4 regions of the Bacillus sp. NPDC094077 genome follow, and region 4 is predicted to be linked to each of the others. Evidence: riboswitches for the same ligand, from Rfam matches in the RefSeq annotation. Region 4 holds a riboswitch; each other region holds the start of a gene.

Region 1 (5,001 bases), on a different contig from region 4:
GAGAAATAAGAGAATTTCCGCTGAAATTCTTTAAATAGATCCTCCCTCTCCTTTACCTTTATACCAAGTTTTATTTTAGTACCTTGAACTTTATATATTCTCTCATTATATGGAAGTAGTACTCTTCTATTTGTTCCAACAATATGGTCTTTCGGGTATTGAAGAATATGTTCCAATTCAACTTCTCCACCTATATGAAAATCATCTTTTAAATTTCTAAATAACTTAATCCATTTCATACCGTTTGTAGCTTGTTGCACTTTTAGCTTTACAAACCGTATTTTTTTATTATTTGATGTGAATTCTGGAGTAGAAATCAATATCATGCCCCGTTTTCGTCTTAAAAGTAAAGGAATATCAGGATGGTTATATTCTTGATAGAATCTCCGAATGCCTACTGAAACATTTAATAATGGGACATTCTCGCCTCCGCGAGTTATACATTCAAGTCGATATACATAGGCGAAAAAATCTTGTGTTTTTTCATCTTTAATTGGCTCTGACATAACTTCACAGATATTTTGTGATCTAAGAGGAGAAAAATAGATTTCTTCATTTGTATTTTCTAATTGTATAGGGCGTTCACAAAAAATATGTGAAATTAAAGCTGGTATCCACTTAGAAAACGTTTCATTATCATGTAATACAGGTAAATTAGAAATCGAATCGTAATGCCATTCATATTTTGGCGGTTCTATTAATTGATTCGGTTTCCAATCATGAATAACCTCATACCAGCTTTGGAAAATATAATCAAGTTGTTCTTGTTTAATTGGTTCTTTGGATACAATCCATGGTGTATTTTCATTTAATACATACGGATTATGCTGAATAAATAATATATCTGAAAACATATCATACAGTCTTTCGTTTAAACGTTTCAGCTTACTCGTTAATAAAAATGTCTTATAATGTATCTCAACAATGTCCAACCATTCAATAGGGAAATATATAAATGATACATGTTCATTAAAAAGTGGTTCTACTATATTTTCAAATGTTAATAAGCGTAATTTTTCCATGTAATGAATACTTCCTTTCTTCATTTGTCTTGATCATCAAAAAATAGAAAAAATAATTACTTTGTATACATCCTAATCTAAGAAATTTAAACCCAAGTGCTTTAAAGAAAATAAAATAAATCGCTTTATGACAATATTACACTATAAATTCCTTACTTTTAAAAGTAAGGAATAAAAATCTAATTTTATTTATGTCATATTTTCCATTAATATCCCTCCTCAAGAATGATTATATTATATTTATATATAACGTATTTATAATTTACGTATTTTTTACATAAAATATACATAAGAAGAGGTATTGCATAAGTACATGCAATACCTCCACTAAACTTTTTATCTAATAGTATCTTTTTCTTCTATATTAATCGGCCACTTTTCTAAAGTGTAAGCCATTTCCCAAAATGAATATTCATATTGACTACTAATTATAAAGTGCTGTTTCATTCGCTTACGATTTGCCTCTGTTACTTTTTCAGCGATAGCATCTAATCGTACAATTTGTTCTTCAACTAACGTACGGAACCAATCAGATCCATAAGCAGAAATCCATTCCCTATAAATTGGCTCTTCCGGCTGACACCCTTTTAAACGTTCACCAATTTCGTAATATAACCAATAACAAGGTAAAATTGCTGCAATGATATCTCCTAAATGTCCTTCATACGCAGCACGATACATATGTGAGGTATACGCATATGCAGTTGGCGCAGGGATAAAATTATCTTTTTCTGCTCTTGTTATCCCTAACTTCTTGGCAAAATTCTCATGTAAGGATAATTCCGCCTCATATGTATTTTGGGCATGGTGTGCCATACGAGCTGTCGTTTCTAATTCAAGAGCCTTTGCAGCTCCTAAAGTTTGTACTCTAGCAAAATGACTCAAATAATACGAATCTTGAAGCACGTAATATCGAAAACTAGCTAAATCTAATGTTCCCTCACCAAGTTTTTTTACAAAAGGATGATTAAAACTTGCCTCCCAAATAGAATTTACTTCTTTACGTAATGTTTGTGAAAAAGTCATTTGAATCCCTCCAATAATGTATAAAATATAAGTATTTATCCACAGTTATTAAGGCTGGAAAATAAAAAAACTTTCTTTACAGGCGTAAAGAAAGTGAAATAGACAATATTAATTTATTCATTAAATATGACCGTCTTCCCACTTCCCTACGCTGGCATTAACCAGATCAGGTACTAAGAGTTTCAAAATTATATTTGATCTCAGCCTATAAAAGGCCCCCCTAGTGGATAAATATTTAGTTTTCATATTCATCATAGCATACTTCATAGAAGCCTCAAAATTATTGACTTTTACTTGTAGACTATAAAATGAAACTTAAATCAGCAGTGATTTTTTCCATCCTAACCGATTATTAACCCTGACCTATCATGCTGCGCGCAAATGGTATGATATTAAACACTTTACTTAATATGTACATTGAGAAAGATAATATACTATTTTTTCAACTCTCACACGGTTTATATAAGTTTCGCATAATAAAAAGCACTCCATAAGGAATGCTTTAATTAAAATATTAATATACTCGAACGCCATACGTCCTTTACTCTTACCGCTATTTTCTTTTCCATTAATATTCACCCACATCCAATATTACTATTTCAACAAAATAAAAAGGAAATTCTTCAACCATGTCGAAATATGTTACATGAAAATGAGGTGAGAACATGGCTGGCATTACTTTTTATAATCTTAATGGTGCACCTATAGCGTATTGTGAAGATGGCACCCATAATTATTTTTGTCTTAATGCTCCACGTCTACGTTCATAACGTGGGCCACGAATTCCCATTAAATCTTCAATGTCACGAGTACTTAATTTCTCTTTTCGTTTTTTCTTGTTTTTCTTCTTTGCTTGGTTTGATTGCCTTTTCCACTCACGTAGCTGATCTCTTAGCGCCTTCATTTCCCCATCTCCCTTTTCAAAATAAAAAGGACACCTATTCCTAAAACAGCTTTATTTGCCGCTTTAATGAATTGGTGTCCTCTAGTTTCCTAGCCGGACGATATTTGTTTTTCGTTCACTTTAAAATACCAGCTTGTACAAAAATATTACTCATATCTTTTTCCGTTGTAAATAACAAACCCTACTGGATGATGGGTAAAATGCAAAACTGGATCACCAGGATTTCCAATTGAAGGATATGCATGATTTTTATCAATATAGACTCCCTGTAATTCAATTGGATTACCTGATTCTAGACCACTAATGGCTCCCCAAAACCCTCGTCATCTCCGTAACGAATAGCACAGAATAGCTCATCTGGAATCGTTGATACCTCTACACCACTTGCATGTATAACTGATATATTATTAATTAATAGATGATAATGCATTACACCCTTTATTTCTACATCTTTTTCACGCTCTTTTATACTACCTGTAACATGTATAACGTGTTTTGTAGTTTCCATACTACCACTCCTTTTTCTAATTAACGACCTGTCCACATATCTTGAACAATTCCATTTTTAAATAATTCATATGGAAAATAACAATATCCTTTATCTCCCCAGTCTTCTCCCCAGCTGTTTCGAATAATAACAGTTTGCTTATTATCATCATATCCAACAGCACAAACAGCATGTCCTGCCTGTTGATCATCTTCAACAATTACATCATCCGTTCCTGATACCGGAACTATGCCAGTCTTTTTAACTTCTTCTGACATAAAAGATTTTGGCACAGCAAATCCAAGTACAACAACTAATCCATGAGCAAGCGCAGCCTTTAATCTCGATAAATCTTGAATACGATAGTAGGTTCCAATTTTATAAAGCGCAGCATCGGATTCAGCCTTTGAAGATGGCTTATCTCTAAAATTCTCAGTATAAGGAAAATCCTCTTCAGGGCATACCCCAATGTTTTTAAGAACATCCATACCATCACGAACAATCGCTCCGCTATCTTCCTGAATATGTCCTTCTATTTCTCGCTCATGATAATATAAAAACAAACGAGATAAGCAAGTAAATGGGCGACCTGATTGTAATAATAGGTATTCTCGTAACCCTGAAACAATTGCATTTGCCGTACAAGAGCCTATATTCCATTGGTTTACTATACCTGACATCTTAGAACGAAGATCGACTTGCGTTGGCAGATCCCCCTCATTACTAAATAAGTAACTCCGAAACATTTTGTCTCTTAAATCAACAGGGTCTTTTCTTACATTAAGGTACTTTACAATGTCTTTGTTACTGGTAAGACTGAAATTTGATTCATTTGAGCTCATATGCAGAAATCCATCCTTTCTTTATATCTAGATAATTCATTCGGTTTATATACTTAACTTAAAAATTAAAATTATACCTTTTTAATTTTAATTTTAATTTCATTTGCATTTAATACATCCGCATGTTTAATTATTTATCTTTTTAATTATCAACTTCCTTTAATTTCTATTTTCAAGTTATCTCGTAACCACTTGAACTCTATATCTTTTTTCTCCCTTGTTTGTTTCGATTGCTTTTTCCGTTCACGTAATTGATCTCTTAGTACCTTCATTCCTTCATCTCCCTTTTCAAAATAAAAAGGACACCTATTCCTAAAACAGCTTTCATTGCTGCTTTAATGAATTGGTGTCCTCTAGTTTTCTAGCCGGACTTAATTCAAATATTATTTTAAATATCCCAATAGTCACTATTAACGTCATTAGTATATTTACTGATTTTCTTCTCTTTTCCACACTTTTCACATTTATAATAACTAACTATCCCCATCTTACCAGTTTTAAAATCTTCACTATCTTGACTTTTAATAAGTTTATATCTATGTATACATTTAGGTTCTTTTAATTTATTCATCCAATTTCCTAACATAAATTAATCACTCTCTTCTTGAAGATATTCCTTCTATTCCCATACCCTTAAGAATACCTTAGAAAAGATTCCCAATCAACGGAGCATAGTATCTTATTTTTCTATATACAAAAGGATGATTTTATATGAACAAG
Region 2 (6,474 bases), on a different contig from region 4:
AAGGTTTCTTTCATTCACTTCCACCCTTTCTCTATCAGGCTTGGTCGATTTTGGAGCGATAAAATAAAAAATACATAGTTTTCTTGGCCATAATTAGAGGTTCTATATTCACCCATATACGACTATAACTATGCATACCCTTTTGGTTTCTTGTGTTGCTCATAAGCATAACGTCATTTCTGTATTATACAACAAAATTCATTTCTGAGAAACACTATAACATTTTACATTTTTTGTATGTGATTTGTCACTACCAGAGAAAACTTTAACATTCGTTTATATGTCCGTCAACTAGAAAATATAACAAAGATAGAGTGGAATGTTAAGTGAAAACGAAAATACCCAAGGTTGAGAAATAAGAAATGAAGATGTGTAAGTGGTTGTCTAGAAACCTATTATATGAAAGAAAGTGTGCAAAAATTAACGAACACTTGTTCTTTTAAGCTTTGTTTGTTACAATAAAAATTCATTGATAGATTATGTGTAATTTTGATGAACTTTTACTGATAACATATTGTAGCTTATTTCTTTAAAAAAATAGGGAGGCTTTTACATGAAACAAAAATTTTCAGTTGAAGCGTTTTGGAAGAAAGTGAAACATGTTGCAAAACAAGCGGGACAGTCGGTCATTTATGCAAGTTTATTACTGTTTTACGTTTTGCAAAGACCTGATGTTCCAAAACGAGTGAAAATTATTGTAATTGGAGCACTTGCTTATTTTATTGCACCGATTGATGCAATCCCAGATTTTATTGCTGGAATTGGTTATACGGATGATTTAGGGGCATTAACGGCCGCGCTAATACAAGCGTCGTTATACGTCAATGCAGATGTGAAAGATAAGGCGCGAGTGAAGTTGGCAGAATGGTTTGATTCGGATGTTGACACATCATTTATCGATCAGAAATTAGATCAATAGGTGAGAACTGTCATATAGTGACAGGGCGAACGTAAGCGAGGAAGTGCATTATGCCATCAGGAAGAACGCATACGAAAATAAACTTAATATCCCTTCCGGTTGTTTTGTTTCTGCTCTTTTCGTATGGATTAACAAATTTTGATTTTTTATTAACTTTTGCAATTGGCTTTTTAGTAGGTACTTCATTTTTAACACCGGATTTAGATACGTACAGTAATGCGTATAATAAATGGGGATTCCTACGCATATTTTGGTATCCGTATAAGAGGGTAATGCCGCATCGTTCCTTTTTTACACATACGATTATAATCGGTGATGTAATTCGTATTGCATACATGTTAATCGTGTTTTCTCCATTTTTATTCCTATTAAACGTAATCGCACTGGACGGGAATTTAATAGAAATGACGAAGGAATATGAGGTTGAAATTGTAACGTTCGTAATGGGAATTGTTGTGGCGAGTACGCTCCACATTATAGCGGATAAAGTGAATACGCGCCGAAAGAAAATGATGAGAAAAAAGAAGAAACGTAGAAGATAAAGTGAAACTTTAATCAGTGGGGGCTTCCCCCACTGATTATCAGCCCTCACCAATCGGGCGTTTACGGGCAGCTCGACTCCCACCTAACTTCTTTGCTCCAGCCGAATTTTGAGGTGGGAGTCTTACTGCCCGCAAATAGCGGGAAAAAGGACACTTGCAATTTGCAAGTGTCCTTTTTTAATTAAACGTTTGTTTAAAATTAAGCTTTCAGTACTTTAATACCTTTTACGATGTTCCAAATGAAGTAGTATAAGCTAATGATTCCGCAAATACATAAAACAATCATTGCTCCAATTCCAAGTGTTACATCTGGCTGGTCAGATCCGATACCCATGATTCCTACAATAATTACGCCAATCAATGTAGCGATACTTGGGATGATGTGTGTCCATAACGCACGTTTTGCATGTGGTTTCGTTTCAGAATCGCCCACAATCCAAACGATAATAGGGAATAAGATAGGGGCAAATAGTACACTAAAGTATGATAAAGCAGCTAGTATTTTGTTTCCGTTCATATATATCACCTCATGAATAATGTCAGTTGTTATACTTATTATTATGCAATAATTTTGGTAAGCTTACTATCGATGAACATTACAAGAACGTGACGTTTTTGTAAGATTTTTATATTAAATAATAAAATTTTCAAAAAAATCTTTTGTAAGGGAAATGGTTGTGATAAAGTATAAATGAAAGTTATTGAAAACGTTTTCTTAAACGTTTTTTATTTTTAGGCTTAAAGGTATGATGACCTGATAGTCTATTGATAAGGTGATATTTATTTAAAAGGGGATTCTTTAGGGGGAGAGAACAATGAACACATGGACACAAGTTTACGATCCGTTCGGTAACATTTGGATTTCGGCAGCAGTCGCACTTATTCCGATCATCTTTTTTTTCTTGGCTTTAGCAGTTTTCCGTATGAAGGGGTATGTGGCAGGACTTATTACAGTTGTACTTACAATTTTAGTAGCATTATTCGCTTATAAAATGCCGTTCACGATGGCAATGGCAGCAACCGGATACGGTTTCTTATACGGATTATGGCCAATTGCTTGGATTATCATTATGTCGGTATTTTTATATAAAATTTCTGTAAAAACAGGTCAATTCGATGTGATTCGTGCGTCTGTATTATCTATTACAAACGATCATCGTTTACTCGTTATTTTAATTGGATTTTCATTCGGAGCGTTTTTAGAAGGAGCAGCAGGATTTGGTGCACCAGTAGCAATCACGGCAGCGCTTCTTGCAGGTCTTGGGTTAAATCCTTTATATGCAGCAGGTCTTTGTTTAATCGCAAATACTGCACCGGTAGCGTTCGGAGCGATGGGAATTCCAATTACAGTTGCTGGACAAGTAACAGGTATTGATCCACATAAAATTGGACAAATGGCAGGGCATCAATTACCGTTTCTATCATTATTTGTTCCGTTCTTTATCGTATTTTTAATGGATGGATTTAAAGGGGTAAGACAGACGTGGCCTGCTTTACTCGTAGCGGGTAGTTCGTTTGCAATTACGCAGTTCATTACAGCGACATTCTTAGGGCCAGAACTTCCGGATATTACATCAGCACTTGTAAGTTTAGTAAGTTTATCACTGTTCTTAAAAGTATGGCAGCCGAAAGAGATTTATCAATCTAAACAAGCAAATAGTGAAGTAGCAGCAACAACGACATCTATGCCAAAGCTAACGGTAGGAAAAGTAGTGAAAGCATGGTCTCCGTTCATTATTTTAACGGTGATGGTTGTGATTTGGAGTCAAAACTTTTTTAAAGCATTATTCGCTCCAGGAGGCGCTTTAGAGAGTCTCGTATTTAAGTTTGAAATTCCAGGCTTGCACAATTTAGTCATGAAAGCAGAGCCAATTGTAAATAAACCAACGCCTTATGAGGCAGTTCTGAAATTAGATATTTTATCAGCGACTGGAACAGCAATTTTAATTGCGTGTATCATTTCTATCTTTATTTTGAAGATGAGTGCAAAAGACGCAGTAGTGACATTTAAAGAAACGTTAAATGAATTAAAAATGCCAATTCTATCAATTGGATTCGTATTAGGATTCGCATTTATTGCAAACTATTCTGGTTTATCTTCTACATTAGCGTTAGCGTTAGCAGGAACCGGCGCACTATTCCCGTTCTTCTCACCATTCTTAGGGTGGATTGGCGTATTCTTAACTGGATCTGATACGTCAGCGAACGCATTGTTCTCGAATTTACAAGCAATTACAGCACAGCAAGTTGGTGTATCTGAAGTACTTCTCGTTGCGGCAAATACAACAGGTGGTGTAACGGGTAAAATGATTTCTCCACAATCGATTGCGATCGCTTGTGCGGCAGTTGGACTTGCGGGAAAAGAATCGGATCTGTTCCGCTTTACGGTGAAACATAGTTTATTCTTCGTTATAATTGTTGGAATTATGACGTATGTGCAGGCTTATTATTTAACTTGGATGATTCCGTAATTGAAAAAGAAATAACCTTTCCATTTTTCAGATTATCGTGTATGATTGGAAAGTATTGAAAATTAAATCAGTGATAAACTAGGGGTGCCTAACGTATGCGTAGGCTGAGAGAGAAGCGCGTGAACTTCTTAACCCTTTGGACCTGATCTGGCTCGTACCAGCGTAGGGAAGTTAACGGCTTTACATAATGATGTCTTTATGAGCCAGGTCCTTATTTTTTTATGGACCTGGCTCTTTTTATTTTGGCATGCGCTGGCCATATCTCGTCCTTGTCACGTACAGGGGGGCAATAAAGGTTATGAAACAGTCTGTTTCAGCTGAGCAAATCGAATTGAAATCGAGTTTACCAGGGAGTAAGAAAGTGTATGTGGATGGACCACGTGAAGGTATGAAAGTGCCGATGCGTGAGATTGAACAAAGTGATACAAATGGTGTTTCGAATCCGCCGATTCGTGTATATGATACGAGTGGTCCTTATACGGATCCCGCGTATAAAGTGGAGCTGGAAAAGGGGATTCCGACGCCGCGTCACTCTTGGATCGTTGAGCGCGGAGATGTAGAAGCATACGAAGGGCGTGAAGTGAAACCAGAGGATGACGGTGTAAAAGTGGCTTCGAAACATACACCTGTTTTCCCACAAATGGATCGTAAGCCGCTTAGAGCGAAGCAAGGGGGAAACGTTACGCAAATGCATTATGCACGTAACGGTATGATTACGTCTGAGATGGAATATGTTGCAATTCGTGAAGGGGTAGAGCCTGAGTTTGTTCGTAAGGAAATTGCGGAAGGTCGTGCCATTTTACCAGCGAATATTAATCATCCGGAAGCAGAACCGATGATTATCGGACGTAACTTCCACGTGAAGGTAAATGCAAATATCGGAAACTCTGCTGTATCTTCTTCGATTGCAGAAGAAGTAGAGAAGATGACGTGGGCAACGCGCTGGGGTGCAGATACGATTATGGATTTATCTACAGGTAAAAACATTCATACGACGCGTGAGTGGATCATTCGTAATGCACCTGTACCAGTTGGAACAGTGCCAATTTATCAAGCGCTTGAAAAAGTAAACGGAATTGCAGAAGATTTAACGTGGGAAGTATATCGTGATACGTTAATTGAGCAAGCGGAGCAAGGTGTTGATTATTTTACCATTCACGCTGGTGTATTACTTCGCTACATTCCAATTACTGCAAAGCGGACGACAGGTATCGTTTCGCGCGGGGGGTCAATTATGGCGCAGTGGTGTTTATTCCATCATAAAGAAAACTTCCTATATACTCATTTTGAAGAGATTTGTGAAATTATGAAACAGTACGATGTATCGTTCTCTCTTGGAGATGGATTACGTCCAGGTTCGATTGCAGATGCAAATGATGAAGCGCAGTTCTCTGAGCTTGAGACACTTGGTGAATTGACGAAAATTGCTTGGAAACATGATGTGCAAGTTATGATTGAAGGACCCGGTCATGTACCGATGCACTTAATTAAAGAGAATATGGAGAAAGAACTTGATATTTGTCAGGGTGCGCCGTTCTATACACTTGGACCGTTAACGACAGATATTGCACCAGGTTATGACCATATTACATCTGCAATTGGGGCTGCGATGATTGGTTGGTTTGGAACTGCGATGCTTTGTTATGTAACACCGAAAGAACATTTAGGTTTACCGAATAAAGATGATGTTCGTGAAGGTGTTATTACGTACAAAATTGCAGCGCATGCGGCTGATCTTGCGAAAGGTCATAAAACGGCTCATCAGCGTGATGATGCACTTTCAAAAGCACGCTTTGAATTCCGCTGGCGCGATCAATTTAATTTATCTTTAGATCCTGAACGCGCGATGGAGTATCATGATGAAACATTACCAGCAGAAGGAGCGAAAACGGCTCATTTCTGTTCCATGTGTGGGCCGAAGTTTTGTAGTATGAGAATTTCACACGATATTCGTGAATATGCGAAAGAAAATGATTTAGAAACGACAGAAGCAATTGAAAAAGGAATGAAAGAGAAAGCGAAAGAATTTAAAGACACTGGTAGTCATTTATACCAATAACACGTTACACCTCTTTACTCGATTGATCACACTGTAGTACCTAACTTAAATATAGAAGAAGCCCCCTTTGCTAAGACGGTAGCAAAGAGGGCTTCTGTTTTCTTTATAAGGCAAAGAAGAGGTGTACCCAGTAGTATAAGAGGAATAATGTGACGACTGTTGTGAGAGGAATAACGATGAGAGATACACTTAAATAATCTTTCCATTTTACTTTAATTTTGTTTTGTTTCAGAATATACATCCAGATGAGGGAAGCTAACGTACCGATTGGTAATAATAGTGAACCGATGTCACTACCAATAATGTTTGCGAGGTAGATTGTTTTTAATGTGACTGGGTCTAGTCCCATTTCTGTTAATGTAATTGTACCAATCATAAGTGCAGGGTGGTTATTGAAGACGTTAGAGAGGATGGATACAAGTCCGCCCATTGCAAAGCTAGCATAGAGTAAATGCTGACTTACAACTGGCTCGAGCCATTGCA
Region 3 (6,474 bases), on a different contig from region 4:
TCCTTTACTTATGATTCATAAGCTAAATAGAGAGAACAACAGTATAAGACCTTATTTAATTATACATATAAAAAATGGGTAAGGTGAATACACCTTACCCATTACATATTATCGTAAAAAAGGATTAAGGTTCTTTACCTGCTGTCTTCAATTTAGCTTAATCGTTAAAAATGGGCAGACTTCTCCCGTCTTAAGCTAAAACCATTTGAAGAACAGTTGATAAAGTCATTTTATCCTTTCACTCCTTTAACATTTGTTATATTAAGAGTATAAACTACTCTGTTATATTCTATTCTCTATTTTTTCTTTTGTTCCTTCTCATTCTTTTCATGTTCTATAAAAAAAGCTCTTACCAGCAATTATCTTAAAATCTGGTAAGAGCTTTTTCTATTTTTTCATATAAGGAGCTAATACTCTTAAAATCTCTTCCTTATCCTTCTTTAACTCAAGTGATGTTAACATATCCATCGTTCGCGGTCGAGGTAATTCCACTTGCACCTCGCCAACTATTGATGCTGGTCTTTGAGATAAAATAAATACGCGATCAGAAAGTAAAATGGCCTCATCTAAGTCATGGGTAACCATAACGATTGTTTGCTTTTCTTGGTGCCAAGAGTTTAAAAGCCAGCTGTGTACTTCCATTTTTGTAAATGCATCTAATTTTCCAAAAGGCTCATCAAGCAGCATAATTGGTTTTTCACATAAATATGTGCGAAGAAAGCTAATTCTTTGGCGCATACCACCAGATAGTGCATCTGGATAATGATCCGCGTATTCATCTAGCTCAAACTGCTTTAATGCTTCCATTCCTTCTGTTAACCTTTTCTTTTTAGATTTCCCTTCAATCTCCAACGGAAGAACAATATTTTGTAAAGCCGATCGCCACGGTAATAATAAATCTTGTTGCGGCATATAGCTTACCACATCTTGTTTTTTCACATGTTCCTCGTTATAAAATACCTCTCCGCTCGTTGGCTCTTCAACACTCGCGATCATATTTAACAATGTGCTTTTCCCACAACCACTTGGACCTACAAAAGAGACAAACTCTCCCTCCTGTATAGAGGCACTAATATTTTCTAATACATTCTTTCCATCGAAAGATTTCACAATATCTTTTATTTGTAATCCGCTCATTTTTCACTTGGAAGGAATTCATTTGTAAAAGCATCTTTTACATCAATTTTCTTTTTAATAACTTTGTTGTCATATAAAAAATTCATGTAATTCGTCCAAACTTCTTCCTTCTGTACTCCCCACGCTTTTGCATCATCTTGATACTTCGTACTTAACCACTTTTGACTTTCTTGTACTAATTCTTTATTCACATCTGGAACAGCTTTAATTAAAATATCAGCAGCTTCTTTCGGTTCTTTAATTGCGAAATTATAACCTTCTGTCGTTGCAGTCATAAACTTTTTCACAAAGTCTTTATCTTGCTTCGCATGCTTTTCACTTGTAATAATAACTGGGCTATAGAAATCAAGCGCTGGATCTAGATCCTTCACCATAATTGTATTTAACTCTTTTCCTTGACGCTTCGCTTCAATGCCATCCCAACCGTAATAAATCCATTCGAAATCTGCATCACGGCCGATTGATTTAAAGAAGTCTGTTTGTCCAAGAATAATTTTTTCGACTTTATTAAAATCAGCTTGATGTTTCTCCATAATCGTTTTTAACGTCGCTTCTTCTGCTGGTCCTCCCCAGCCGCCATAACGTTTACCCTCAAAATCTTTCGGTGACGTCATATTATCTTTTTTAAGCGATGCAAAGGCCGAAGTATTATGCTGAATAATCGCTCCTACAGACACAACTGGGATTCCTTCAACACGAGCTAATGTTACATTTTCCTGTGCACTTATCGCAAAGTCTGCTTTCCCAGAAGCAATCATCTGCTCTGCTGTTACATTGTCACCAGGCTGAATAATTTCTACATCTAATCCTTGTTTTTTATAATAGTCCTTAGTCTTCGCTACATATAAACCAGTATGGTTTGTATTTGGAAACCAATCTAATACTATTTTTACTTTTTGATCTTTACTTGCACTTTCTTCTTTCTTCGCCGGATTACACCCAGCCACACCTACCGCTAATAAGGTAGCTAACATAACTTTTAAACCTTTTTTCATTTTCTGCCGTCCTTTCTATATATCCATGGTGCTGTTATTCTTGCCATAAATTCCACAATAAAATACAGGCATAATGTCACCATGACGATAATTGCTGCAACACCAAATACTCGGGCAGTTAAAAAGGATTTTGTAGCTCTCGTAAGCATAACCCCTAAACCTTCACTTGCACCGAGCCATTCCCCGATAATCGCCCCCATTACGCTATATGTAACTGCAATTTTCAAACCTGAGAAAAAGTATGGAAGCACTGCTGGAAACTTTACTTTCTGATAAACTTGCCATTTCGTTGCTTTCATTGTTTGTAACAGTTTCAACATGTTTTTATCTACTGTTTGAAAACCTTCTAAAATGCTAAGAGCAATAGGGAAAAAACAAACGAGTATGACGACCATTACTTTTGGCAACATCCCATAACCAAACCAAATAATAAATAACGGCGCAAGTACAACGATTGGAATCGTTTGCGAAATAACGAGCAATGGGTTTATTAAAATACGAAATAAAGGTATAACGTCCATAATAATTGCGATGCTCGTCCCAAGTAAAATCGCAAAGAACAGTCCGATTATAACTTCCTGTAACGTTTGCATCGTATTTGGTAATAGTAAATCTTTCATTCCAATTAATTCTTGAACAATGGCAGAAGGCTTTGGTAAAATCCACGGTTCAATTTTAAATAATGAAACAGATCCTTCCCATATCGCAATGAGAAGGATAAGCCAAATGGTTGTAATTATTTTAGATTGCTTCTGGTTTTGCATATTCATCACGGTACTTCCAAACCTTTTCATCTATCGTTACACCAGTGCTTGGACGATAATGGATTTTAATAGAAGTAATCACTTCTTCAGCTCCAGCATCGACGCATGCTTGTTGCGCACGTTTAACGACATCAAGAAGTACATCTAATTCTCCTTCCAGCGTTGTTTCCATTGCCCCTACTTCATAACGCACTCCCGATTGTTGTACAACTTCAATTGCTTTATCAACAACAGAATATACATCTTTTGTTTTCGCTTGCGGTACTACTGAAAATGACATTGTAACTTGTTGTGACATAATAAAATCCCCCTTATGAAATTAAATTTTAAAACAAGAAAAGGCTTTCCTACTGCGTAGGAAAGCCTTGTATGCAAGTTATTATAGAATAACATATGCTACATCACTTTAAGTAACTCCCTACGCTGGCATTATCCAGATCAGGTTGAGGGTCGATGTTTACTTACATCCTCTCAGCCAATTGGCTCCCCGGTCCTTAATTCGTTTTCATTGTAGCATGATTTATTTTATTGAACAAACTAAACCATGCATATTCATTTCATTATTTTTGGAAAATATCCAACTTTTTCAGCATGAGCTAATAACTGCTGAATAAATTGTTTATTAATGGCTGGCACTACCAGTTCTTTTTTCTTAATCCATTCATTCGTTCTACGAGTACCCATTACGATTTCAGATTGCTGCGCTCCATCTCCTGCAACTTGAGAAGCAATTAGTTCTGCTATTACTTCATCTTCTTTCGCTAACTTAAGTCCAGTATCTATATATTGCGAGAGTGAAACCATTTCAAGGTTATATCCACATTCCTCAATTAGCTGTATAAAATGTTCAAATTCAATTTGATGCGGATGACAAATATGTAGCGTTTCCCCTACAATTTGTGCATCTTGCAAATACGCTACAATTGATTTACTAGCAAAATCAATTGGTGTAAAATCGATTTTCCACTTCACATTTGGAGCTTGTCCAATGAGTAACATCGCTTTAATAAGACGATAAAATGCATTTCCTTCAATATTTTGTTGGAATACACCTGTCTCTGAATGACATGCTAAATTACCTGCACGATAAATATTCCCTTGTATGCCGCCCTTCAAAGCTTCACGAACAAGATTTTCCGCCTGTAGTTTACTATCGGAATACACACTCTCTAACTCTACATTATAATTAAAATCACCAGTTTCCATATATGTATCCCATTGCTCTATTGCCAATTCTATCGGAATACCAATTGTTGAAATAAAGTGGAATGTTGCCCCTTCTTCCGTTAATGCTAGCATACGGCTTGTTCCATGAACGTTTACATTTGTAAACTGAGCTACATCTCCAAAGTGCCTTACATCTGCACCACAATGAATTACCGTATCAACTTTGGAACGAATAAATTTAAATTCTTCTTCATTCATACCAAGATACTCTGCTCCAAGATCACCAGGAACTGCTGTTATACGTTGTAGCCATTCTTTGCTTATATCATTAAAGTAACCTGTTAATGTATTAACAATTCTTTGTTGTATATCTTGCGTTGGTCTTACTAAGCAATAAATATGTGCTGTTGTATCTTTTAGTAACTCATACAATATGTGCGAACCTAAATAACCTGTAGCTCCCGTTAAAAAGATATTTGAAACTTTACCATTTTTCACCTCATTTATATGTGAAATTGGCTCTGGCTCATGAATTACTTTATATTCACGGAATACTTCTTCTTCCTCTACTTTTAATTCCCTTTGAATTTGTGCTAACCCATATATTGTTCTTTCCTGGAAGAAGTCTTGAATTGTTAAATGCGGGAAATCTTCTTTTAACAAGGTTAAAACTCGTAACACCTTCAACGAATGCCCACCAATTGTAAAGAAATCATCATGAACACCAATTCTCGAGATTCCTAATACATCAATCCAAGCTTTTGCTATTTTCTCTTCCGCTTCAGTAGATGGGGCAATATATTCTTGTAAACGAACTGGTTCATAGTCTGCTTCTAGTTGTGCTAATCGCTTCACATCAACTTTTTTATTTGGTGTAAGTGGCAGTTCATTAATATAGATTAATTTGGATGGCACCATGTAATCTGGTAACTGCTCTTGTAACTGATAGACTAATTCTGGTATTTCCTTTTTATCCAAAGTTGTATAGAATGCAATTAAATATTGGCTACCTTCCTTACTTTTCTTAGCAAAAACAGCATTTTCTTTTACATTATGATTTTGAGAAATTTTGCTTTGAATTTCTCCTAATTCAATACGATGTCCTCTGATCTTTACTTGATCATCTTTTCGGTGTAAAAATTCTATATTTCCATCCTCTAATAACTTAACTACATCACCTGTTTTATATATTTTAACTATAGGATTAAATGGATTTGGAACAAAAGCCTCAAGTGTTTTTTCAGGCTTATTAAAATACCCTTTTGCTAGTCCTACTGAATCTATATGCAATTCACCAGGTACACCAATTGGACAAAGATTCATATTCTCATCCAAAATCATAACTTGATAATTGGCACATGGCTTACCAATTGGAATACTCGCAACATCCTCATTCAGCTGACCAGGTATTTGATAGGTTGTCGTCACTACAGTACATTCTGTTGGTCCGTATACATTATGAATTTCAACATTTGTACCTATTCTTTCTCTCCATAATTTAATAACCTCTACAGGCAACATTTCACCGCCAATAGCAATTCTTTTTAAGGAAGCTAGCTTATATACATCTTCTTCTGCTAAATAAGTTGCTACTTGTCGAACAAAAATTGTCGGCAACGCCAAAATTGAAGTTGCTTTTACTTTATAGATTGCATTTGCAAATGCTTCTACAGACAATCGCTCCTCCTCTAATAATACATATAAGTTTCCTCCACAGAATAAAGAAGCAAATGACTCCCATACAGAAGCATCAAAGCTAAAGGAAGGAAATTGTGCAAAGACATCCTCTTCTGTCAATTCATATTGCCTTTGCATCCAAGTATATAGATTAACAACTCCTCTATGTGCTAACATCGTTCCCTTTGGATTTCCTGTTGAACCAGATGTATAAATCATATATGCTACATCATCACAATGAATAGACAACTTTACATCTGTAGCTTCACAAGTTTCACTATCATAAATTGATACAGTTTGAACCCCATCACATGTTATAGGCGTTTCCTTCATCAAAATAACTTTCGCTTGGCTATCTTGAATAATGTACTGAATTCTACTTTCTGGATAATCTGGATCAATCGGAACATACGCTGCACCAGCTTTTAATATAGCTACCATACTTACTACTGTGTCTATGCTACGTTTCATAAATATTCCAACATAGTCTCCTAATTGCACACCGTTTTTAATTAACATATGAGCTATTTGATTACTTTTTTTATTTAGCTCCTCATAAGTTAAAGTATCTTCCTTCGAAGATAAAGCTATGCGATTCGGAAATTGAGTAACAGTATTATAGAACATATCGACGATACTTTTCTCAGGATATACTACTGTCGTATCATTCACTTGATTATAAAGTGCCATCTCGGCCTCTGTAATAATATTAAAATGATTTATATACTTACTTG
Region 4 (6,474 bases):
GTCTGCAATTTCTTCAAGCCCTCTCGCTGGCACACCTTTTTTACAATCCGTCGGAAATACATGACCATAAACGAGTGAATCTGCTCCATTTTTAAATGCTACTATCGCTTCCTCTAACGAATGTACGGAATAACCGACATGCAAATAAGAAAACTTTTCTTTCACTAACCTTACATCTACGCTTCGGTATCCTAGTTGAACACGAGGAATATTTAATAGAATAGCGATATCAATTCGATCGTTTATAACAATTTTAGAAGCTGGAAAACCTTTCGTTAAAAGGCTTTCCACTCCTTCATATAATTCCTTCGTACTTTTCTCACGCTCACGAATATGCAAATAATCAATCTCACTCTCAATTTGCATCGCTACATTCACTAACCCTTCGAATGGCATATGGCCATTTGAGATTACATGGAGCTCATTTTTCATATTCATTCGCCTACTTTAAAATGTTTTCAAATAATTCATCAGCTGGAATGATTTCTTTCGTCATTCCTTTTTCTTTCAACCATTTATTTTGTTTCTCCCACGACTCTTTTGAATCCGATAAGAATGGCTCATCTTTCATTTCCATCTTCTCTAATAAAATTTTCATACTTTCTTTTTCAACTTCTGGCACAAGCGGGAAGTTTTCTTTTTCTTGATGATCTAATAAAATATTTAATGCTTCATCCGGGTTTTTCTTCATAAAGTCATACCCTTTTTTCGCCCCACGTAAAAAGGCTTGCAACGCTTCTTTATCTTTTTTCAACGTTTTATCACCTGTTACAAACACAAGTTCATGATAATTCGGTACACCGTAATCAGCTGGATTAAAGTACGCTGGTTCATGCCCTTCATGACGCATAACAGGTACTTCATGGTTAATGTATGCTCCTGTTACAGCATCTACTTTTTTTGTAATTAATGCTGGTACTAAATCAAATCCAACATCGACTACTTTCACTGTATCTGGATTACCACCAGCTTCTTTTACCATCGTTTTTAAATACGCTTCACTTAAAGGTGTTCCAGAGTATCCTACTGTTTTTCCTTCTAAATCTTTCGGTGATTGAATGCCTGCTGATTTCAGCGATACGACATGATTTAATGGCGAACGTACGACAGCCCCAATTGATTTCACTGGAATTTGCTCATTTGCTCTTGCCATAACAACATCTGGCTGATAATATAAGCCAACCGTTACTTTTCCTGCAGCCGCTAACGTTAATGGATCAGTCGGATTGGAAGGGAATTTAATATTCACCTTTACTCCTTCTTCTTTAAAGTAGCCTTTTTCAATTGCTGCATAAATAAAGCTGTGTACCGCATTTGGGTACCAATCTAGCATGACTGTTATTTCTTTCTCTTTTTTACTTTTATCTGATGCTGAATTACTCGAACATCCCGCAATCATTGCAACTAATAATGTAAACACAAAGATGCGTTTTAATAATTTCATGAATGCTTCCTCCAACTAATGAATTTCTTTTCTAATATAGAAATAAGTATGACGAAGAAAATAGCTAATAATGATAACAATACAATGGGTGCAAATACACCAGCTCCGTCTAACTGCGTCATCATTCTCTTACTGAAATATCCAAGCCCAGCTTGTGCACCGAGCCATTCTCCAATAGCTGCACCAATCACACTAAGTGGAACTGCAATTTTTAAAGCTGAGAAAAAATAAGGAAGAGCCGACGGCAACTTTAATTTAAGAAAAACATCTTTTTTCGTTGCTCCATATGTAACTAAGAGCTCCTCCCATTCTTTTTTTGTACTGCGCAGTCCGTCATACGTATTGACCGCAATCGGGAAAAACGTAATTAAAACTGTAACAACAACCTTACTCCAGATGGTGTATCCAAACCATAAAACAAATAACGGAGCAAGCGCAGTAATCGGAATGGTTTGTGAAGCAACTAGTAAAGGATAAAATGCTCTTTCCATCCATGTACTCGCATTCATTAGCATCGCTAGCCCTACACCTAATACGATAGAAATAACAACACCTATTAAAACGACGTATAATGTTGCTGGCAAATGAACCGTAAATAATATATCTTTTAGTTTCCATATCTTCATTACAATTGCAGACGGTGACGGTAAAATATACATCTCATCTACAATTCTTGCGCCTATTTCCCACACAGCAAGTAAAATACTAGAAAGTGTAATGGCAGGAACTAATTCTTTCAAACGGTTCATCATACGAGTACCTGCCTTTGTAACATACTAAGAAGCTCATCTTTCAGCGCTAACACTTCCGGTTTATATAAATCCTTTCGTGTTCTGTTATGGTCAAGCGGCACAATCCGCTCAGTCAAAGTCGTTATCGGCTGCTGTTCCACTACTAAAATTCGATTCGAAAGAAACAGTGCTTCTTCAACATCATGAGTGATAAATAAAATTGTTTTTTCCCACTCTTTCCATTGTTCAAACAACCATTCTTGTAAAGAAGCATTCGTTAAAGCATCTAACGCGCTAAACGGTTCATCTAATAACAATATCTCCCCGCCTGTTAATAAAGTTCGGATAAAAGATACGCGCTGCCTCATGCCTCCAGATAAATCTTTCGGATATTTCTTCTCGTATCCTTGTAGACCAAATTTATGTAACAGTTCCTTTGCCTTTACTTTTGCTTCTTTCTTCTGCACACCTTGGCACTCTAGCGGTAAGGCAGCATTCTCAATAATTGTTCTCCACGGCAAGAGCATATCTTGTTGGGGCATATACCCTACAGGATGGTTCTTTGTTTCTGTCAGCTCTATCTGTCCAGTGCTTGCTTCTTCTAAGCCTGTAATAAGGCGAAATAAAGTACTTTTTCCGCAACCACTCGGTCCGATAATGCTCACAAACTCTTTGTCCTGTATAGAAGCATTTAATTCATGAATGATTGGTTTCTCATCATAATAAAAAGAAACATTATGAAACTGTAGTATGTTCTTGCTCCTCAAATCCCCACATCTCCTTACGATAGGACATATCCCAGAATAAATATTCAAATCGACTGGAATATAAGAAAATCTCCTCTAATCGATCTAGCTCTTTCTCTGATTTTCCTACTGCCATCTCATTTAATAAATCTATTAACCAAATACAAAGGTTACCGTATTCTTCAGAACTATATCCTTGAATCCACTCACCAAAGAACTCATGATCACTTGCCCCAGGAATATCATTTAAACGCTTTCCAATCTCCCAATAGCTCCACATACACGGAAGAAGTGCTGCTATTAATTCTGCAAGTGTGCCGTTTTGAGATACAGACATCATATAGTTTGTATAAGCTAAATTTTTAGCTGATGGTTTTGCAGATTCCATCTCTCGTGCAGAAATACCTAGTCTTTTTGCATACTGTTTATGGATCGTCATTTCTCCATTTAGTATTCCGTCAATTTGCTCAGCGAACTTTGCCATCACTTGAGGATTCGTTGCTTTTACAACACCAATAGCATATATTTTTGCGTAATCTAACAAATATAAATAATCTTGAATAATATAATACTGAAATTTATCTTTTTCTAACGTGCCATCCCCCATACCTACTACAAACGGATGATTATGACTCATCTCCCAAACTGGTTGTACAGTTTCTAATAATCTATCGCAAAATTTCATTTCTCTTTCCCCTTTCAATATATGAATCTAAATAAAAAACCACTTCTCTATATAAGAAGTGGCTACAGCAAATAAAATGTTAATTTATTCGTTGTTCCACTTCCCTTCGCTAGTATTACCTAGATCAGGTCTGTAAGGGTTAAGGATTATTCCTCTCTCAGCACGAAAAGCACCCCTAGTGGTTTCAATATGGAATTTTTAAATAAAAAAGCCCCGTTTCTATACGCAAAGAAACGGGGACTCATTATTAGTGTCCGAATTGCTTCCCTACGCTAGCATAATCTAGATCAGGTAATAAAAAGGATCAAAGGCTTACGGCCCACTCTCAGCTGGCAACACCAGCTCTCCTAGCAAACTATAAAATTATCACTGTCAGTATAACACCCTAATAAGACATCATCAACTGTTTTAATTTTCTCAATTGTCAACAAAATAACAAAGTTATACAATACTTATATTCTATTTTAGAAAATAAAATCCCAATTAATTGTATAAAAAGGCATCATTATCCTGAAAAAATTTATTTTTATATTGATTTCATATTACATTTATGTGAATACACCCACTATATTATATCTTTATACTATAATAAAATTACAACTAACTATACAACTAGAGGAGGTCTCTATTATATGAATATGAAAGCTACTGCTCTAACAGTAACTACTGTCGCAATTGCCTCATTACTTCCTTCTATGGGAGAAACAAATGTACAAAAAGCAAACGCTGAACAATTATCTAATGTTAAAACTGGATATGTCAAAGTCGATCAAGTAGCCTTACATAAAGAAGATAACACAAATAGCACATCACTTGATACAATTCGCTTTAATACGAAAGTGAACATACTTGAAACAACTAATGATTGGTATAAAGTATCTGTTAATAATAAAGTAGGTTATGTACAAAAAGATGCTATTCTACTAAAAAACAAACTTCAATCTAATAATCAATACATCGTCAATACTAATGCATTAAACGTTCGCTCTGAACCTAATTTAGAATCTTCCATTTTAGATGTATTACCAAATGGTAAGTTCGTTACCGTTCAAGGAGAGCAAGGCGAATGGTATAAAATTTTACATAACGGCCAAACAGGTTATGTACAAAAAGCGTTCATATCTAATGGATCTCAGCCTTTAGTAAAAGGAATCACAGTTCAAAATAATACGAAATACACTGTTGCAACGCCAAAATTGAATGTACGTAGCAATGCTAGCACAAGTAGCGCTCTACTTGGTTCCTTACAAAACGGTACACAGGTACAAGTAGTAGAAACAGTAGGAACTTGGTATAAAATTCGTTTTGGCACAGGATACGGATATGTAGCCAAACAATATGTGGTACAAAATCAACAGCAATCACAAGCTCAAACAGCTTCATCTTCAGCTATTCCAGCAGTTTTCAAATTCCCTACTCAAGGAAAAATCAGCTCAACCTTTGATATGCGCTGGGAGCAAATGCATTATGGAATAGATATTGCAGCACAAGGTAACGTCTCCATTCAAGCTGCCGCTGCAGGTAAAGTTGTGAAATCTTATTATTCAGCTAGTTATGGCAATGTCGTGTTCATCGCCCATCAAATAAACGGGAAATTATATACAACAGTTTATGCTCATATGAAAGATCGTACTGTACAAGCTGGTGATCAAGTACAAACTGGACAATTACTAGGTCATATGGGAAACACAGGTCATTCATACGGGCAACACCTCCATTTTGAATTACATAATGGAGAATGGAATTTTGAAAAAACAAATGCAGTAAATCCACTGCCGTATTTAGTTAGGTAAATTGTATGCCACGCAATATACCTCTCGTAATTGAATACTTCGCCTTTTTAGGTTTAATCTGTTGTTTAATAATTTACAATACAAACACTGTATTTTTATCTATTATCATTGCTTTTGTTGCTTTAGAAATTATGATGGAATCATTCCAAGTGCAACTAAAACAAAAAATTGCCCATATTTATAATGCTATTTTTCTATTAAGTGCCCTTATAACAAATGTTATTAGTAATGGCTTTTATTTATCTACCGTAGTTCCTGTATTCTTTATGGCTGTTTTATTATTCATAGCTAGATACATTAATGTCCCTAATAATAAAAAACATGAACAAGAAGCCTAAAAAGAGGAGACACTGTGTACCAATCTTTCAAAGATAACCCGATGAAATATATATTGAATGTATATGAAAAACTAAATACTTTTTTTGGTATACAAGGAAGTTCTACTGCACAATTTCTCCTTTATGGGATGTTATTTCTTGTCTTAATTACTTTCTCTTTGTTTTACTAACAAAAAAGGATCTCAAATAAATTTGAGATCCTTTTTCATTTATATAGAAAATGCTCTTTATCCACAAGCATATTTTTCATAAATAAAACTAAGATTATATTTTTTCTCTAAGCTCATTCTTTGCTCATCATCGCACCAATAGAACAGAATATCATGAATCGTTGCATAACGCTTATTTTTAAGAAATAGTTTAAAGAATGATGGTAAACAATCATGTAATTGTATAAATATATAATTGCGTAGTATTTCCTCTTTATATTCAATGCCCTTACAAAGGTACAGTAATTCTTCACAATAATATGCATGCTGTGGAACTTGAATCATTTCAAAAAATGGTACGTATGATAGTAACTTTCCAATAAAATGGTCATATCGATCCATTACCCCTATCGTCATATGCTCCATCATTTCTTTCATTACATATAAATAATCATCTACATGAGTTGTCTTTAATGGGTCTAATCGATCTGAAATTTGAGAAAGTACAGCTCTTTGACAAGCTAAAACTACTTGACTAGGTCCATAATATGATAGAAAATCTGTACACTTACGATACTTTCGTAATAA

Evidence for each region. A riboswitch is a leader RNA that binds a small molecule or an ion and turns the genes downstream of it on or off. The one in region 4 is predicted to bind thiamine pyrophosphate.
Region 1: linked by a shared signal. The riboswitch ahead of tenA (thiaminase II) and the one ahead of tenA (thiaminase II) in region 4 are both predicted to bind thiamine pyrophosphate.
Region 2: linked by a shared signal. The riboswitch ahead of thiC (phosphomethylpyrimidine synthase ThiC) and the one ahead of tenA (thiaminase II) in region 4 are both predicted to bind thiamine pyrophosphate.
Region 3: linked by a shared signal. The riboswitch ahead of ACQKNR_RS20420 (MTH1187 family thiamine-binding protein) and the one ahead of tenA (thiaminase II) in region 4 are both predicted to bind thiamine pyrophosphate.

The regions. Positions count from the first base shown of each region.
Region 1 is NZ_JBNNUF010000002.1:363,286-368,286, reverse strand. Features, by position in the region: partial or broken gene ACQKNR_RS06715 (pPIWI_RE module domain-containing protein) at 1-1,022, opposite strand, end outside; gene tenA (thiaminase II) at 1,359-2,048, opposite strand; TPP riboswitch at 2,175-2,280, opposite strand; gene ACQKNR_RS06705 (hypothetical protein) at 2,782-2,952, opposite strand; gene ACQKNR_RS06700 (hypothetical protein) at 3,245-3,460, opposite strand; gene ACQKNR_RS06695 (C1 family peptidase) at 3,481-4,281, opposite strand; gene ACQKNR_RS06690 (hypothetical protein) at 4,431-4,553, opposite strand; gene ACQKNR_RS06685 (hypothetical protein) at 4,670-4,867, opposite strand; gene ACQKNR_RS06680 (hypothetical protein) at 4,993-5,001, shown strand, end outside.
Region 2 is NZ_JBNNUF010000004.1:138,027-144,500, forward strand. Features, by position in the region: gene ACQKNR_RS12440 (LTA synthase family protein) at 1-14, opposite strand, end outside; gene ACQKNR_RS12445 (YkvA family protein) at 554-919, shown strand; gene ACQKNR_RS12450 (metal-binding protein) at 970-1,461, shown strand; gene ACQKNR_RS12455 (DUF4870 domain-containing protein) at 1,661-1,978, opposite strand; gene lldP (L-lactate permease) at 2,277-3,932, shown strand; TPP riboswitch at 4,003-4,118, shown strand; gene thiC (phosphomethylpyrimidine synthase ThiC) at 4,231-5,991, shown strand; gene ACQKNR_RS12470 (arsenic transporter) at 6,095-6,474, opposite strand, start outside.
Region 3 is NZ_JBNNUF010000009.1:95,379-101,852, forward strand. Features, by position in the region: gene ACQKNR_RS20405 (ABC transporter ATP-binding protein) at 388-1,137, opposite strand; gene ACQKNR_RS20410 (ABC transporter substrate-binding protein) at 1,134-2,132, opposite strand; gene ACQKNR_RS20415 (ABC transporter permease) at 2,129-2,902, opposite strand; gene ACQKNR_RS20420 (MTH1187 family thiamine-binding protein) at 2,874-3,194, opposite strand; TPP riboswitch at 3,295-3,396, opposite strand; gene ACQKNR_RS20425 (amino acid adenylation domain-containing protein) at 3,449-6,474, opposite strand, start outside.
Region 4 is NZ_JBNNUF010000007.1:240,643-247,116, forward strand. Features, by position in the region: gene tenI (thiazole tautomerase TenI) at 1-432, opposite strand, end outside; gene ACQKNR_RS18585 (ABC transporter substrate-binding protein) at 443-1,444, opposite strand; gene ACQKNR_RS18590 (ABC transporter permease) at 1,441-2,193, opposite strand; gene ACQKNR_RS18595 (ABC transporter ATP-binding protein) at 2,193-2,942, opposite strand; gene tenA (thiaminase II) at 2,911-3,606, opposite strand; TPP riboswitch at 3,691-3,793, opposite strand; TPP riboswitch at 3,854-3,965, opposite strand; gene ACQKNR_RS18605 (SH3 domain-containing protein) at 4,239-5,399, shown strand; gene ACQKNR_RS18610 (hypothetical protein) at 5,405-5,737, shown strand; gene ACQKNR_RS18615 (DUF3965 domain-containing protein) at 5,965-6,474, opposite strand, start outside.